Regions from separate parts of the Nocardioides panzhihuensis genome, predicted to be linked through region 1. Evidence: riboswitches for the same ligand, from Rfam matches in the RefSeq annotation. Region 1 holds a riboswitch; each other region holds the start of a gene.
What was found. A riboswitch is a leader RNA that binds a small molecule or an ion and turns the genes downstream of it on or off. The one in region 1 is predicted to bind cobalamin.

Region 1 (4,000 bases):
CCCGACGCTGCGCCGCTTCGCGGACGAGCAGCTGCTCGCGCCCCTCTTGGAGGAGACCCCGAAACGGCGCCTGGCGCTCGCCGAGACCATGCTGGTCTGGCTGCGGGCCCGGCCCAGCGCTCCTGTCGTCGCCGAGCAGCTGAGGGTCCATGATCAGACCGTGCGCCACCGGCTCAAGCGGATCAAGGAGCTCTTCGGCGACCGCCTCAGCGACCCGGCAGAGACCGTCGGACTGCTGACCGCCCTGGAGTCGACGACCCCGCGCTGGCGGCGCGACCTCGCCTCCTGACCTCACCCGACGGTGAGAGTCCATTGGGTGACCGACCGGGCCGGGGTCCAGCCGGTGAAGGTGCCGATCGGGGCTGAGGTCTCGACGGAGATTCGGGTGAGCTCGCCGCCGTGCTCCTGGTAGGCAGCGGCCAGGAGCTGCTCGGTCTCGAGGGTGACTCCGTGGACGACGATCCGACCGCCGGGCCGCAGCGCCGCGAGGCAGGTGTCGAGCACGCCCGGACGGGTCGCGCCGCCGCCGATGAAGATCGCGTCCGGGGCGGGGAGGTCGGCCAGGGCGTCGGGGGCGCGGCCCTCGACGACGCTCAGGTTGGGTACGCCGAGGCGGGCTGCGTTGCGGGCGATCCGGGCCGCCCGCTCGGGGCTTGCCTCGATCGCGGTCGTGCTGCACGTCGGGTGTGCCCGCATCCACTCGATCCCGACCGACCCGGCTCCGGCGCCGACGTCCCAGAGGTGCTGCCCCGGGGCCGGGGAGAGACGGGACAGCGCCGAGGCCCGTAGGTCGCGCTTGGTCAGCTGGCCGTCGTGCTCGAAGGCTTCGTCGGGGAGGCCTGGGGACCAGGTAGCGGGGAACGACTGTGTTGGTCTCGACACGCCTCCGCCCAGGGGCTCCGGCGGCTCGACCAGCGGAAGGTGGCCTCCGTCGGTCGACACGCCTCCACCTTGCGGCTCCGGCGGCGCGACCGACGGGCGGCCCCCGCTGGTTGAGCCGGACCCGCGAGGAACGAGCGGGTCCGTGTCGAAACCAACAGAGTCGCCGACGCACTCGATCGCCACGATGTTGAGCCGCGGCGACTCGCCGACCCAGGTCGACGCGGTCGCCGTCCGAGCAGACTCCGTCTCCGCCCCCAGGTCACCCAGGACGGTCATGGTCGAGGCGCCGAAACCGGCCCTGACCAGGAGGTCAGCGACCGACACGGGAGTGGATCCGTCCGAGGAGAGTGCCAGGATGCGGCGGCCGGGGGCGAGCTCGCGGGCGATCAGCGCGACGTCGCGGCCGACGAGGCTGACGGCCACGCACGACTCGGCCGGCCAGCCCATCCGGGCGCGGGCGAGGGCTACGGAGGAGACGGCCGGCTCGATGCGTACGTTCTCCGGGCCGAGCAGGTCGATCAGGGTCGTGCCGATACCGGAGACGAGCGGGTCGCCGGAGGCCAGAGCGACGGCGTCGCCGACGGAGCCGAGCAGGGCCGGGAGCCCGTCGCGGAGCGGCGAGGGCCAGGGCTCGCGGCGCTGACCGGGGACGTCCGGGACCAGGTCGAGATGGCGCTTGCCACCGAGGAGCACCGAGGCGCCCCGGATCAGCTGCTGGTGACGTACGGGGACCTCGTCCCAACCACCGGCACCGATGCCCACCACGACGATCATGGGGCCAGACGCTACAGTGACCGCAGAGTCACGAGGTGCCCCGACTGCCCAGCCATCGGAAACGGTGAGGAAGGCAGGACGGGAGAATCTGGGAAGCCGGTGAGAGTCCGGCGCAGGCCCGCTGCGGTGATCCGAGCCCCATCAGGGGACTCGGTAAGTCCGAAGACCGGCCCCGTGACCATCCAATCAACGCGATAGGGAGCGGGAGCCTCTCATGCCGGTGCACTATCCATTTTCTGCCGTCCTCGGATGCGAGGCGGACTCAGCCACAGGGCTCGACGACATGGGCCTCGCGCTCGTGCTCACCACGATCTCCCCGGAGATCGGCGGCGTCCTGGTCCGTGGCGAGAAGGGGACCGCGAAGTCGACGGCCGTACGCGGCCTGGCGGCCGTGCTGCCCTCGATCTCGGTCTATGCAGGGGATCGGTTCTCGATCGATCCCGACGACCCGTCCGCGGAGTCGCCGGACGGCCCGTTCGGGCCCGACGCCGTCGTGGAGAGCCGTCCGGTGCGGCTGATCGAGCTCCCGGTGGGAGCCACCGAGGACCGGGTCGTCGGCTCGCTCCACCTGGAGAGCGCGCTCTCGCGCGGTGCGGTCGAGTTCGAGCCGGGGCTGCTCGCCCGGGCACACCGCGGTCTGCTCTACGTCGACGAGGTCAACCTGCTCCACGACCACCTGGTCGACCTGCTGCTGGACGCGGCGGCGATGGGGCGCGTCTCGGTCGAGCGCGACGGCGTCTCGGTCTCGCACGCCGCGCGCTTCGTCCTGATCGGCACCATGAACCCCGAGGAGGGCGAGCTGCGTCCGCAGCTGCTGGACCGCTTCGGGCTCACGGTCGAGGTCGCCGCGCCGCGGGATCCCGCGCTTCGCGTCGAGGTCGTACGCCGCCGGATGTCCTTCGACCTCGACGCCGCTGCGTTCGCCGAGCGCTTCGGCGGAGCCGATCGTGCGCTGACCTCCCGGATCGCCGCCGCTCGTGAGCTGGTCGGGAAGGTCCGGCTCACCGAGCCGGGGCTGCTCAAGATCGCCGAGGTCTGCGCGGTGTTCGAGGTCGACGGGCTGCGTGCCGACATCGTCACCGCCCGCACCGCGGTCGCGCACGCTGCCTGGGCCGGCCGGTCGGAGGTCACTCGGGCCGACATCCGTCGGGCTGCGCTGCTCGCGCTGCCGCACCGGCGTCGGCGCAACCCGTTCGATGCTCCGGGGATCGACGAGGATCTGCTCGACCGCATCCTCGGGGACGAGGAGCTGCCGCCTGAGCCGCCGGAGGGTCCGGGCGACTCGGGGGACGACTCGGGTCCCGAAGACGACTCTGTTGGTCTCGACACGCCTCCGCCTAGCGGCTCCGGCGGCTCGACCGACGGGGGAGAGGACGGCTCGACCGACGGGGGAGAGGACGGCTCGACCGACGGGGGAGAGCCCCCGCTGGTTGAGCCCGGTGAGCGCCAGCGAGCCGGTGTCGAAACCAACACAGACGACTCCGCGGACGACCAGCCCCAAGGCGCCGCCGCACCCGAGTCCGTCACCGGTGCCGCCCCCGCGTACCGCCCCCGCCTCCTGACCGTGACCGGCCTGGGCACGGGCCGCACGGGCGGCCGGAGCAAGGCGATCGGCAGCAGTGGTCGCCGGATCGGCGCACGGGAGAGCAGCCGAGGCTCGCTGCACCTGGTCGAGACGCTCAAGGCGGCGGCGGGAAAGCAGGCCACCCGGGGACGTACGTCCGGACGAGTCGAGCTGCGGGTCGAGGACCTGCGCACCGCGGTCCGCGAGGGGCGCGAGGCCAACCTGGTGCTCTTCTGTGTGGACGCGTCCGGGTCGATGGCCGCGCGCAAACGGATGGCCCAGGTGAAGGCGGCGGTCCTCTCGCTGCTCCTCGACGCCTACCGGCGCCGCGACAAGGTCGGGATGATCACGTTCCGCGGCGAGGGCGCCGAGCTGGTGCTGCCGCCGACCGGGTCGGTCGACCTCGCCGCGGCCCGCCTCGACGAGATCCCCGCCGGAGGGCGTACGCCGCTGGCCGAAGGCCTTCTCGAGGCCGCCCGGGTGCTCCAGCGCGAGCGTCTGCGTGACCGTGATCTGCGGCCGCTGCTGGTGGTCGTGACCGACGGCCGGGCCAACTTCCCCAAGAAAGATGGACAGGCCCACGGGAAGGACGCGGTCCGGCGCTCGCAGCAGGCCGCCGCGTACGTCGCCGGTTTGGGGGTCACCACCGTCGTCATCGACTCCGAGAGCGGACCGATGCGGCTCGGGCTGGCGCGCCAGCTGGCCGCGCACCTGGAGGCGGAGCACGTGCCCGTCGCCGAGGTGAGCGCCGAGGCGCTGACCTCCGCTGTCCACGGCTTC
Region 2 (4,000 bases), 2.7 Mb from region 1:
CCACGGCTGGTCGCCGCGTCGCGCGGCGACCACGACCGACACCACCCCTACCAGGAGCAGGAGCAGCAGCGGGTTGGTGGTGAACGAGGCGTACGCGGCCAGGCCGATCGCCCACACCCACCAGGCGACCGGGTGCAGATCACGCGGCAGACGCGCGACCGCGGCCCTGCGGATCACATCGCTCATCGCCGACGCCACCACACGGCACCGGCGAGAGCGAAGAGACCGAGGATGCCGACCGGCGCGACCCAGGCGGGCAGCGGCTCGGGGTCGGAGCTCGGCCGCGGCTCGGTGTTCGAGCCTGTCGAGTCCTCCGGAGATGACTCCGGCGACGGGCTTGAGGGCGCCCCCACAGCATCCCCAAGCACCGTCGCCGGAGCGGTAACGACATTGTCGTCTATCCACGTGAACGCAACACCCTGCCCGGAGGTCACGGCTATTTCGGTAACATTTCTGGAGGCGTAGCTCCAGGCGCCCGAGTCGTCGGTGATCCACAGCGACCAGTAGGCGTCAGCGGGCGGCATCTGGGCGCAGCCCGCCTCCTCCGGCCGGCCCGCGACGCGGCAGACGACGCTCGGCATCGAGGTCACGAAGGTGAGCGGATGTCCCGCCTTCTCGAAGAGATCGGCGCCGGTGTCGCCCTCCTCCGGCTGGACGCAGGCGACCTTGGGACCGCCGCCCAACGCGTTCGGCTCGACCACGACGGTCACGCCCGCGCACGGTTCCACGGCGGAGGACGCGGCTGACGATGAGACTGCGGATGAGACGGGTGCGGTGGCCCCGGCGAGGATCGCCAGGGCCACCGCTACGGACCGCAGAGTCAGCACGAGCTCTTCGCGGTCGCGTCCTTGGGCAGGAAGACCAGCGACGGCAGCGCCTGTGCGGCCGCGAGGCGGTACATCCCCTCGGACTCCTTCGTCAGCCCCTTGGTGTTGCCTTCGGTCAGCGCGGCGTCGTCGTAGGCCACCGCCCCGGCGTCGTCACCACAGGTCACGACGTGGTCGGCGACCCAGGCGGCCGCCTTCTCGGCGGCAGCGGTCTCGCCGGCACGCCCGAACGCCCATCCGGCCAGGCCGGTGGTGTTGGAGTTGGCGACGTTGCCGGTGGCTGCCTTCAGCGAGCCGTCCTCGGCCTGGGTCTCCTTCAGCCAGTCCGCGCCCGACTTGACGGCCTTCTCCGCCTCCGGGCTCGCCACCGACGACAGGGCGATCAGCGCGAACGCGGTCGCGTCGGCGTCCGGGACGGCCTTCGGGTCACCGTCGCAGGTCTGGTCGGCGGCAGCGGCGTCGGCGGTGAAGGTGACCCGGAACCAGCCCTCCTCGCACTGCTGCCCGGCCAGGAACTCCGCCGCGGCCGCGGCCTTCTTGCTCTCGGCGTTGCTCAGTGCCCACACGGCGTACGACTGGCCGATGGTGTTGGAGTAGTCGGCCGCCTCCTTGTTCTTGGTGTCGAGCTTGTCGGCGATCCGGCCGTTCTCGGCGACCGTGCCCTCGAGCTGCGTGAGCAGGCCGGGGTCGGAGGCGTCGACGTTCTGCTGGAGGACGAGCGCCTTCGCGGTGGCGCCGGCCGAGGTGACGGTGCCGAAGCCGGGCGAGGTGTAGGCGGCCTTGTTCTCCATCACGGCGTCGGTGATCGTCGCGAGCTCCTCGTCGTAGCCGCCGATCTCAGCCAGCGCGATCCCGATGTCGGCGCTGAGCCCGAAGTCGTCGGTGCCGTACTGCGCGTTGCGGGCCACACCCTTTGGCGCCTGGGCGACGAGCCAGTCGGCCACCGAGGTGGACACCTTGGCGTCGTAGGTGCTCTTCTCCCCCTCCTCGATGGCCTTGTCGCCGCAGCCGGCGAGCGAGGTGAGGGCGAGGGCGGCGGCGATGCCGCCGAAGACGGTCTTCTTCATGGTTCCTTCCGCGCTGTTCGTCGGGAAGGCACGAGGCCGACCCGCTGCGTTCCACGACAGCGTCAGGTCAGTACGCGTCCGTCGACGGGTGCTCCGGCTCGCTCAGGACACCTCGGAGTCCTGGGCCTACGGTTGCGGGTCAGCGCCGGAGTTCGACCGGCTTCCCCCACCACGGCGTGTGTTGATTGAGGCTCTGCTAATTCGGGGCAATCCTATGCCGGGCGGGCTCTGCTTGCGGGATCGCGGTTCGAGCAGTCACTCTGTCCCCATGCGCCACAGGATTCTCGGCCTTGTCGCAGCATCGATCTCGGCCACCCTTCTCGCCCTCCTCCCGACCATCCCAGCCCGGGCCGAACCGGCCCGGACATCGGTGACGTACGCCGATCTCGTCGCCATGTTCGGCGAGAAGGTCGGCGACCGGCGGACCGTCGAGACCGGCCTCCCGACCCTCAACCGCGCGATGGCCGACGCCCGGATCACCACCGCCTACCGACAGGCGGCCTACCTGACCACGCTCGCCAACGAGAGCTCGTTCCACCACGACGCCAAGGGCCGCGACAAGCGGAAGTTCACCGGCCGTGGCTACATCCAGCTGACCGGCGAGGCCAACTACACCGACGCCGGCGCCTACTTCGACATCGACCTGCGCCGCCGCCCCGAGCTGGCCAGGTCCCTGGACCACAGCGCGCCGATCTCGCGGTGGTACTGGACCGTCGCCCGCGACATCAACCCGCTCGCCGACGCCCTCGACATGGGCAAGGTCAACGCGGCGATCGGCTACCCCCGCAACAAGGCCGAGGACGCCGAGCGCTGCCGCGACTTCAAGGCCGCCCTGAAGCACCTCAACGGGTCGGTGCCCAAGGGGATCAGATGCGCCCGTCCGGCCGTCGCGGAGACGCGCGGACGGTGATGTCCGCAGAGGACGTACCGGAGGGGTACGTCACTTCCTGCCGTTGCGCCGGTCGCTGACCGCGATCGCCGAGGTGCCCTCGTCCTTGAGCTCGAACAGGTCGATCGCCTTGATCAGCTTGGTCCAGGTGGCGTAGCCGTAGTTGCGGGGGTCCTCGGAGGACTGGTTGCGGATGCGGGAGACGACGGTGCCGACCAGGGCCCAGCCGTCGTCGTCGGCGGCCGCGGCGATGGAGTTGCGCAGCAGCTGGATCAGCCTGGCGTTGCGCTTCAGCACCTGGCCCGTGGTCGCGGCGGCGGCCTGCTTGCGGGCGGGCGCTACGCCGGCCTCGGTCTCGGTCACCTCCTCGGTGTCACCGAGCTTCTCCACGACGGTGAACCGGGTGCAGGCGCTCTTGAACGGCGCCGGTGTCTTCTCCCGGCCGTAGCCGTAGACCGCGCGACCCTTCTCCCGCAGGTAGTGCACCAGCGGGGTGAAGTCGGAGTCGGAGGAGACCAGCGCGAACGCGTCCGGGATGGCCGCATGGAGCAGCTCGACCGCGTCGATCGCGAGCGCCATGTCGGAGGCGTTCTTGTGCGCGGTCAGGTCGAACTGCTGCATCGGCCGGATCGCGGCGTCGTGCAGCTCCCCGATCCAGCTCTTGAGCTCGGACTTGGTCCAGTTGCCGTAGGCCCGGCGGATCGTCACCTCGCCGTACTCGGCCAGGTCGTTGAGGATCGCGTCGATCTTGGACGCGGGAGCATTGTCCGCGTCGATGAGCAGGGCAATACGGAAGGGCTCGGTCATTCGGGACAGTCTGCCAGCCCCTGAGGCTGAGGGCGGGCTGCACCTTCCCACCACGGCTCGATTGTGCACCGCTCACGGACGCGAAACGCCCGCGCTCTCCCACCATGGCGGGAAAGCGCGGGCGATGTCGTACGTCAGGCCAGCGCGTACGTCAGGCGAGCTTCTCCAGGATCAGCTCGCGGACCCGCTTGGCGTCGGCCTTGCCACCGGTCGCCTTCATGACCGCGCCGATGAGCGCGCCGACCGCGGCCTGGTTGCCGCCGCGGATCTTCTCGGCGACCGCGGGCTGGGCGTCGATGGCCTCGTCGACAGCGGCACCGAGCGCGCCGTCGTCGGAGACCACGGCGAGGCCGCGGGCGTCGATGATCTCGGAGACGGTGCCCTCACCTGCGAGAAGACCCTCGAAGGCC
Region 3 (4,000 bases), 1.8 Mb from region 1:
GCCCAGGTTCGCGATCAGATCGCGGCATGCCAGCTCGCACGATCGGCACGCCTCGGCGCAGGCGCGGCAGTGCTCATGCATGTCGGCGTGACGCGAGCACTCGTCACCACAGGCCTTGCAAGCCGTCGCACAAGCCTGCAGGAACGTCCTGGTGATATTGGCGTCGTATCCCGTGTGACGGGACAGGATGTTCGCGGTCGCCGAGCACGCGTCGGCGCAGTCCAGATTGCTGCGGACGCACTTGGTCAGGTCAGCGACGTTGTCTTCGCTCAGGCAGGCATCCGCGCACGCAGTGCAGGCCTGGGCGCATTCGACCAGGCTCTGGATCGTCGCAGCGAGCTTGGCGGTGTCGATGCCGCCCAGGTCCTTGGGGTAGGTCTTCAGCATCTGCTCGACGGTGTGCATGGCACTCCCTCTCGTCAATGGCACGGTTGTCGACGAGCCAGGTGGCCCGATGCCCAAGAGGTACCCCGTCGGTGGCCGATCCATGAGCGCCATGCTCCCAAGAGTCGCCGAGGTCAGTGTCCAACCAGATCCACCCGGACAGGCCAGGGATCCGGGGCGGCTAGTAAGTCTTTTGGCTTGGTGCAGCTTGCCGGCCCGTCGTCGGCTAGCCGACGTGCGGGTAGTCGAGGGTGTGGCCGGTCTCGAGGTTGACCACCGCCATCCGCGTGCTTATGGGTGCGGTGACGAAGTGGGCGCTGCTACGCCATCACTGGGGTTCGTCTCGCTCGTGGGCACGTTCGTGCTCATCGCCATCCTCATTCTGCATATGCCAGATGTCACAGTTCAGGCTGCTCGGGCACGCTCACGCTGGGGCGGACGGGCAGCGACCTCCTGCACGCGGTCATTGGGCTCCTCTTGCTCATCTGCATCCTCGTGCTGGACATCTCCAAGCCCTCGCGGGGGTGACCAGATATAGCTGGCGCAAGGATCTGGCGGCGCGCACACACGGGTTGAGGGTGGGACGGGGCATAGTAGTCCAGTCGCCATTCGTGTTCAGACAAGGACTGACATGCCGTACGTATCCATCGCCATTCCTTTCTTTCGGCTCGAGGTCGAGCGCCACGATCGCCATTGGTGGCTCACTGCCCTGGCTTTGGCTGCGCTCGGGATAGCTGTGGCCATGGCGCTCTTCGGTCTGCCGCCTATCGATCTCCATGGCCCGCTGCACAAGTTCGGGATCATGGATCCGCTGTGCGGAGGTACCCGCGCCGCCCGCTACACCGCTCAAGGCAATCTGGTCCAAGCCTGGCGGTACAACCCTCTCAGCATCCTCATCGTTGGCGGTGCCGCCCTCGCGGTCTTGCGCACCTTTGTCGGGCTCATCAGTCGTCGGTGGGTAACGTTCGGGTTCGCATGGACACCTCAACGGCGCCGCTGGATGATTGGCGCCGGACTCCTCCTGCTGGTGCTACTCGAGATCCGCCAGCAGATGCGTGCGGATCTGCTCACGGCTGGCACGGACATGTGGCGTTGACAGAGATCGGTGGGTAGTCACGGCCCGCCGTGACGGTTGCTGCGCAAGCCCCGCAAGCACCCGGGCGTCGATCACGACGCCCACCTGGAGGCGCTGCGAGACGGCATCGCCGGCTACGACCGGGGCGTCGTCTCGAATTGCCCCTTGGCGTGCGAGCAGCCATCTCGAGACCTATGCGCGAGCTCGGGTTGACCGGCAGGACGCGCCCGACTGTCGAGCTCACGCGATGGAAACCTCGCTGCCTGTTGGCACACGCGCCCGACGGGGCGTGAGAAGCAGACCGAAGACCATTCCGAGTGTGGCCCACATCAGGCCCAGCTGCGCGAGGTAGGCGATCCGGAAGTCCCAGATCAGTTTCGCGGGCATATCGCTGGCGATCTTGTCCGGCGTGCCTGGAGTGAGCGCGAACACGGCACCGGCGACCGAAAGAAAGGCCGCCACCACGAGTGTGGTGCGCACTGGCGCACTCAGGTCTCGTGAGGCGAGGAACTTGTCCAGCTCGAACGCCCCCAGCACCAAAGCCAGCGCGATCAGGATCGTCAGGACATAGATCAGCGTCCGCTGATTGACCGTGGCCGGGTCGCCAACTGCGGGTGGGTTGCCGGGGATCTTCAGCGCCGGCGCAAGGGTGAAGACGCCGAAGGCGAGCACCGCCAGTACCAGCGAGCGGCCGTAGTCGGTCGCTGCCGGGAGCCGGTGCCGGACCTTGCCGAACACGATCGCGAACACCACGCCAAACAACAGGCCAACGACAAGGCCGGTGGCCATGCCGCCGAGCACCTGACCGGCGCGGGAAACGAGCGGCTCCTCCATCTCGCCCTTACGGTGGCCGGACATGGCTCGGGCGTTGCGGGCGTCCTCGATGACGAGGGCTTTGCGGAGCAGAGGCTCGACCACGAGCCACATCATCAGGGCAGCGGCGCAGCCAGCTGCGGCTCCGGCTGCGGCACCGCGGCGGAGTAGATCTATGAACCCCATGTCAGTGGCAGGGGACGCCGAGGGCGTGGCGTGCGTCGTGGGTGAGCTCGTGCAGGTACTGGCCCTGGGCGGCGCCGAGAAGGGCGCCGTTCTCCTGCGTGAGCATGAACAAGGTGAACAGGGCGGCTGCGGCAAGCAGCCAGGCCCAGGCCGGCACCGTGGTGACGGCGCTGGACGGGTTGGTGGGGTTGGTCATCGTGACCCCTTCTTTCCACGAACCTCGTGGACGATGCCGCAGCCGGTCTCCTGGCTTCCGGATCAACGCCTTCTCCTCGCCTTCCCAGCCCGGCGGGCCAGTGGCATGGGTGAGGAGGGGCTTCCCGGTCACAGTGGCGAGGACCACGTCGGACTTTCACCGACTTCCCGTGCACTGCGGCGCCGCTACTATCGCACATAGTCGAAGGCCGCACAACGAGCGTTCACGGAGTGCGTCCCTGGCCGACGTTCGCTGCCGAGAGGTTCCAGACCCAGTGCGTGTCGTCGAGGCCCACGACTCCTAGCCGTGTCCTGAGGTGCAAAGTAGAGGGTCTGTTCGTGGCTCCACGCCTCCATCACTGCCGCTGACACGGGCTCGGCGCGCGTTCGGGGGCTCCAGGCCAAGAGAGGCTGGCTCGATGTCGGCCCTCATCTGGGTTGCCAGGTACGTCAGGGTCTGTCACCGCGACAGGGGGATGGATGACAGGCGGTCTCTGCGTCCTGAGGTCGGTCGTTGGGTCGGTCCTTGGTGCGCCAGGACAGGGCGACGAGGAGGAGCCCGCCTCCGACGATGAGCGTGTCGGCGAGGTTGAAGGTGGGCCACCAGCCGGTGTGTAGGTAGTCGGTGACGTGACCGTCAGCGGCGCGGTCGATGAGGTTTGCGAGAGCGCCGCCGAGCACGGTGGCGAGCGCGCTGCCCCATAGCAGGGAAGCTGTAGGGGCCGTTCGCCATAGCGCGACGGCGACGGCGGCGGTGATCACGGCCGTGACGGCGACGACGGTCCATGCCGGCGCGTCGGCGGCGAAGGAGAAGGCGACCCCTGGGTTGAAGGCGAGCTGGAGGTCGAGCGGTCCGCCCATGATTGGGTTACCTGGCAGGACGTGCTCGGCCCAGGTCTTGATCGTCAGGTCCGCTCCGGCAAGGACGATGGCGATGACCAGGAGTCCGATCCGGCGTCTGAGAGCGCTGACGCCAGCCTCGGCTGTGGCTTCGACAGGGGCGCTCACTTGCGGCCGTCCGAGCACGAGGAGTCGGCTTTGGTGGCGTGGTCGTCGTCTTCGCAATCGTCGTCGCAGACGAGTTCGCCTTCCCAGGCTTCCTTGCCTTCCATGATTGCGAATCCGGCGATGACGAACCCGGCAACCGGGTCGATCCAGGTCCAGCCGAGCAGGGCGAACGCGACCAGGCCGACGAAGGTGGAGACCGACAGCCATGCGCACAGTCGGGTCTCTGCGGCATCAGCAACCACCAGGCGAGAGTTCATCTCCAGCCCGGCTTTGCGCTTGGCCCGGGCCAGCCAGGGCATGATCACGATCGACAGGCCAGTCAGGGCGATGCCGACTACA

Region 2: another riboswitch for cobalamin. It lies ahead of BJ988_RS04285 (prenyltransferase/squalene oxidase repeat-containing protein); the one in region 1 lies ahead of BJ988_RS17205 (VWA domain-containing protein).
Region 3: another riboswitch for cobalamin. It lies ahead of BJ988_RS08460 (CbtB domain-containing protein); the one in region 1 lies ahead of BJ988_RS17205 (VWA domain-containing protein).

The regions. Positions count from the first base shown of each region.
Region 1 covers NZ_JACBZR010000001.1:3,622,971-3,626,970, reverse strand. Annotated here, with positions in the region: gene BJ988_RS31395 (PucR-like N-terminal domain-containing protein) at 1-289, shown strand, start outside; gene cbiE (precorrin-6y C5,15-methyltransferase (decarboxylating) subunit CbiE) at 292-1,656, opposite strand; cobalamin riboswitch at 1,711-1,844, shown strand; gene BJ988_RS17205 (VWA domain-containing protein) at 1,940-4,000, shown strand, end outside.
Region 2 covers NZ_JACBZR010000001.1:917,315-921,314, reverse strand. Annotated here, with positions in the region: gene BJ988_RS04295 (CbiQ family ECF transporter T component) at 1-186, opposite strand, end outside; gene BJ988_RS04290 (hypothetical protein) at 183-710, opposite strand; gene BJ988_RS04285 (prenyltransferase/squalene oxidase repeat-containing protein) at 821-1,894, opposite strand; cobalamin riboswitch at 1,961-2,099, opposite strand; gene BJ988_RS04280 (hypothetical protein) at 2,163-2,804, shown strand; gene BJ988_RS04275 (NYN domain-containing protein) at 2,835-3,590, opposite strand; gene gatB (Asp-tRNA(Asn)/Glu-tRNA(Gln) amidotransferase subunit GatB) at 3,742-4,000, opposite strand, start outside.
Region 3 covers NZ_JACBZR010000001.1:1,804,901-1,808,900, forward strand. Annotated here, with positions in the region: gene BJ988_RS08445 (four-helix bundle copper-binding protein) at 1-405, opposite strand, end outside; gene BJ988_RS08450 (DUF2752 domain-containing protein) at 1,016-1,480, shown strand; gene BJ988_RS08455 (CbtA family protein) at 1,700-2,458, opposite strand; gene BJ988_RS08460 (CbtB domain-containing protein) at 2,460-2,654, opposite strand; cobalamin riboswitch at 2,678-2,848, opposite strand; gene BJ988_RS08465 (signal peptidase II) at 3,104-3,661, opposite strand; gene BJ988_RS08470 (cation diffusion facilitator family transporter) at 3,658-4,000, opposite strand, start outside.